DNA from 2 places in the Acidovorax sp. FHTAMBA genome. Region 2 is predicted to be linked to the other one. Evidence: riboswitches for the same ligand, from Rfam matches in the RefSeq annotation. Region 2 holds a riboswitch; the other holds the start of a gene.
The links. Region 2 has a riboswitch for cobalamin ahead of bluB (5,6-dimethylbenzimidazole synthase). Riboswitches for the same ligand answer to the same signal wherever they lie in the genome.
Positions count from the first base shown of each region.

Region 1 (2,444 bases), 2.4 Mb from region 2:
CTCACAGTCAGCCGTTAGCATGCAGCTCAAGAAGCTGGAAGACGCGGTGGGCCGACGCCTGCTGGAGCGCGGGCCGCGCAAGCTGGCGCTCACGCCCGACGGCCAGACCCTACTGGGCTACGCGCGGCGCATGTTGGATCTGCAGGCTGAGGCCCAGGCCGCGCTGCACGGCGAGGAACTGACTGGGCGGGTGCGCCTGGGTGTGCCAGACGACTACGCGGCGAAGTACCTCACACCGGTGCTCAAGCGCTTTGCGCCCAAGCACAGCGGCGTCGAGATCGAACTGCACTGCGAGCAGTCGCCCGCGCTGATTCCGCGTGTGGCACGTGGCGAACTGGACTTGGCCCTGGTCTCGCGCGATCACGCGCGCCGTGGGACCCTTCTGTTCCACGAGCCGATGGTGTGGGTGGGTTCGCCGCAGTTCGAGCTGTGGCGGCGCGACCCGCTGCCGATCGCGGTGTACGAAGAGGCCAGCCTCGCGCGGCGCGGCGCCATCCAGTCGCTGGCGCAGCAGGGGCGGCGCTACAAGGTGGTCTACAACAGCTCCAGCTTGGCCGGCCAGATCGCGGCGGTTGACAGCGGCCTGGCCGTGGCCGTGCTAACGCAGTGCAGCGCACCGCCGCACCTGATGGTGCTGGGCGCGGACCAGGGCCTGGGGCCGCTGATCCCAATGGAGGTGGCCGTCTACCGCAGCCGCGAGTCACGCGGCAACAAGGCGGTGGATGGGCTGTATGCGCTGTTGGTGAAGACCTTGCGTTTGGCTGGATGAAGAAATGGAGCGCACTTTGTAAGTCGGCTTTCTATCGACTGCGTAGCATGGCAGAGTCGACATGGCGGTCTGCTCCCAGCCTATACGAGCCTCTCGCCTGTGCTCCATGCTCCGATGCACGAGCTCTAGGATTGCAACGTTGCCGCTCAAACGCTCCGAGCAATTTTTGGGGGTATAGAATAAAAGCTGTTGGTGCTCGCGATGCTGTTCAGGCATCGCAGTTCAACGGGAAGCAGGAGGGCGAGTCCCACACGGACGAACCTAACCTGCGCTGCCCCCGCAACGGTAAGCAGACGGGTGGTCCAAGGCATTGCCAAGGCCCCCATTTCTCAAAGTTTCGCCACTGGGTCACACCGGGAAGGCTTTGAGAAACGTTCTGTCAGCCCGGATACCGGCCAACAAGGAGGCTGCGCCCCAAGCGCAGCCGCATTACCCAAACACCGTCGGGGAAGGCGGTGAGGGGTCTTCGCCGGTGTTCTCATGTCGTCCCTTCGCATTGCTTTGCGAGTCTGTGCCAGCGCCTGCGCGTGCGCTCGCCGGGGGCTGTCCGTTCGCCGACGGAACCTGTCCTCACCTCTCCCTTGGGTCTTTGCCGACTTTTTAACCGCGTTGTGTCCAACGCATCCAACCCAAGGAGTCACTTCATGCACATCGAACCAGGTCTGGTGGACGGGGCCAAGCTCGCCCTGAGCTACACCACGGCGGCCGCCTGCATCGGCTACACGGCCAAGCTGTCCGCGGACGCGATCAGAAAGGACGGCGCAGCGGCCCTGCTGTTACGGGCCGCGCTGGCCACGGCGCTGGTGTTCTGCTTTTTCGAGGTGCTGCCGCACCACCCGGTGGGCGTGTCCGAGGTGCACCTGATCCTGGGCACCACGCTGATGCTGCTGTTCGGCGCGGCACCCGCGGCCATCGGGCTGGCGGGTGGGTTGCTGATCCAGGGCCTGTTCTTTGCACCCTTCGACCTGCCGCAGTACGGTATGAACGTGACCACGCTGCTGGTGCCGCTGTTCGCCACCGCGGCGCTGGCTCGCCGCGTGATTCCCGACCAGATGGCCTATGTGGATCTGCGCTACGGCCAGGCCCTGAAGCTGTCGCTGGCCTACCAGGGCGGCATCGTGCTGTGGGTGGGTTTCTGGGCGCTCTACGGGCGTGGCCTGGGCGCCGAGAACCTGGTGAGCATCGGCAGCTTCGGCGCCGCCTACATGAGCGTGGTGCTGGCCGAGCCGCTGATCGATCTGGCCGTGCTCGCACTGGCCAAGACGCTGCGTGGCCTGCAGGGCAGCGCGGTGGTGGATCGCCGTCTGCACCAGGCCGCCTGACCGGGGGCACACCATGGGCCTCGGAACGGTCTGGTTTGTGGGGGCGGGTCCGGGCGACCCGGACCTGGTCACGGTCAAGGGGCGCGACCTGATCGCGCGCGCCGGGGCCATCCTGTTCGCCGGTTCGCTGGTGAACGAGGCGGCCACCCGCTGGGCACCGCCGGGTTGCCTGATCGCGGACAGCAAGGACATGACGCTGGAGCAGATGTCGGCCTGGCTGATCGCAAACGCGGCGCGCTGCGACACCGTGGTGCGCCTGCAAACCGGCGACCCGGCCCTCTACGGCACGCTCATCGAACTGGTGCAGCCGCTGGACGCCGCGGGCGTGCCGGTGGCGGTGGTGCCGGGCGTGT
Region 1 covers NZ_CP152407.1:4,547,745-4,550,188, forward strand. The annotation lists gene AAFF19_RS21215 (LysR substrate-binding domain-containing protein) at 1-769, shown strand, start outside; cobalamin riboswitch at 943-1,184, shown strand; gene AAFF19_RS21220 (energy-coupling factor ABC transporter permease) at 1,414-2,091, shown strand; gene cobM (precorrin-4 C(11)-methyltransferase) at 2,105-2,444, shown strand, end outside.
Region 1: it holds a riboswitch for cobalamin, as region 2 does, so the genes downstream of both, AAFF19_RS21220 (energy-coupling factor ABC transporter permease) here and bluB (5,6-dimethylbenzimidazole synthase) in region 2, are expected to answer to the same signal.

Region 2 (2,444 bases):
AGCCGCCGAGCGCGGCCAGGGCGGCGAGCGGTGCGGTGGCGTCGGCGTTGGCGTCGAGCGCCTGCTGCAGCACGGTGCGCTTGCGCGCTATCCCCGCGGCGTCCAGCCCGGTGCCGGCGCCGGTGCATTCGGCAATGGGCAGGCCGCACACGCGCGCCAGCAGCAGCGAGGCGACCGAGGTGTTGCCAATTCCCATTTCGCCCAGCAGCAGCACATTGCCTGGCAGTTCGTGCACCAGCACCATGCCGTGGTTCAGGGCCTGGGCGCACTGCGCCGCGCTCATGGCGGGGCCTTGGCTCGCGTCCTGCGTGCCGGGAGCCACCTTGCGCAGCAGCAGACGCGGCTGGCCAGCTGCTGTCTCGCGCTGGGCGATGTCGCGCGCCACGCCGCAGTCCACTACCGTGAGCGCCAGGCCGTGCTGGCGCGCCAGCACGCTCACGGCGGCGCCGCCGACGAGGAAGTTCTCCACCATCTGCCAGGTCACGTCGCTCGGGAAGGCCGACACGCCGCGCGCGGCCAGGCCGTGGTCGCCGGCGAAGACGACCATCTGCGGCTGCTGTAACTCGGGCGATGCAGTGCCCTGGATCTGGCCCAGGCGCAGCGCAAGCTGCTCCAGGCGGCCCAGTGAGCCGAGAGGTTTGGTCTTGTGGTCCAGCTTGTGCTGCAGGGCCTGGGTGAGCTGCGGGTCGGCGATGTCGGCAATCAGGGGCAGGCGGGTATTCATGGCGTGTTCAACTTTCAATCAGGTGGAGCGCGGACCGCACACGCAGGCCGCGCGATCAATGGCAGTGCGCGCGGGTCGGCGCATGGTGGCAGGGTCAGGCGGTGGCTTCGCACCCGCGCCGGGCGGCGGCCTGGTCGCGCCGCAGGTGGGCGATGAGCGGCTGCTGGTCGTCGCGCTGGCCCCATTGGTCGAAATACACGAGGTCTTCCATGGGCAGGCGCGGCAGCCAGCCGGCAGTTTCCAGTTCGGGCTTGGCGTGAAAGTGGCTCACGTAGCCCACGCACAGGTAGGCGATGGGGGTGATGCCCTTGGGAATGCCCAACGCCGCTTGCAGGTCGGCCTGGTGGAAGATGCTGACCCAGCCCACGCCCAACCCTTCCGCGCGCGCAGCCAGCCACAGGTTTTGCACAGCGCAAACGCTGCTGTACAGGTCCATGGTTTTCATGTGGGTGCGCCCCACCACCACGGGGCCGGTGCGCTCGCGGTCGCAGGTGATGCACAGGCCAACGGGCGCCTCGACGATGCCTTCGAGCTTGAGCTTTTGGTACACGGCACGCTTATCGCCCTCGAACATGTCAGCCGCTTCGGCATGGGCCTTGGCAAAGGCACCCTGCACGCGGCGCTTGGTGTCTGGAGAACGCACCACGAGGAAGTTCCAGGGCTGCATGAAGCCCACAGAGGGCGCATGGTGCGCGGCGGTGAGGATGCGGCTCAGAACCTCGTCAGGCACGGGTGTGGGCAGAAACTGCCCGCGCACATCGCGGCGTGAAAAGATGGCGTGGTAGATGGCGTCGCGCGCTTCTTGCGTGAAGGCGTGCGCGCTGGGCGTGGCTTGCGCCACTGCGCTGGTATTCATGGCAGTCCCCTGTGCGTGAATAGGTGGCGCGCTGCCGGGCCTTGCAGCGCGTTGGATATTCAGGCCGGTCTTCTGGCTTGGAGTCTTCTGGCCCCTGCGCCTTCCCGGCCTTGGCGGCCAGTGGCATTGAGCAGGGGTCATCATCCTTACAGCGTTGGGCACGCGGCGGATTTGCACCGCCTTCCCGATTCTCCCGTTGCCGCCAAGCGGCATTGGGCACCTGAAGCCGCGAATGGTAGCAGCCCGGTGCGCCCCATCCATTCAAGGACTGGATCTCAGCTGGCCAGCACCGAGCCGTCCTTGGCACGGTCGCGGGCCAGTGCTTCGGCCATGCTCTTGCGGCGAAAAAACACTGTCACGATGCTGGAGGTGATCACGATGAACAGCGAGTACAGCACCGGAATCAACAGCACCTCCTGCTGCATGGGGCCGGTAAAAGTGAGAGTCACGATCAGCACAGCCAGCGGGCCGTTCTGGATGCCGGTCTCCAGCGCGATGGTGCGGCTGCGGTTGGGGTCCTGCTTGAGCAGCCGGGCCAGCCCAAAACCCAGTGCGATGCCAAAGATGCCCAGACCGATGGCGGCAAAGAACACGTACCACGGCGTGCCGGCCAGCAGCATGTGGTTGCGTGGAATCCAGGTGAACACCAGGAACAGGATCACCGCCACCCCCAGCATGCCACCCAGCAGTTCAATGGTGGCGCCGATGTTGGGGTTGAGCTTGCGCAGCACCATGCCAAGGACGGTGGGCACCAGCAGCACAAACAGCACCTGTGCCACGTTGCCTGCCGGAATCTTGAAATCGCCGCTCAGCCCGGCCAGCTGCGAGTAAAACTCCAGCAGCGCGGGCACCATGCCCAGCGCG
Region 2 covers NZ_CP152407.1:2,175,324-2,177,767, reverse strand. The annotation lists gene cobT (nicotinate-nucleotide--dimethylbenzimidazole phosphoribosyltransferase) at 1-724, opposite strand, end outside; gene bluB (5,6-dimethylbenzimidazole synthase) at 819-1,580, opposite strand; cobalamin riboswitch at 1,625-1,819, opposite strand; gene AAFF19_RS10225 (bile acid:sodium symporter) at 1,856-2,444, opposite strand, start outside.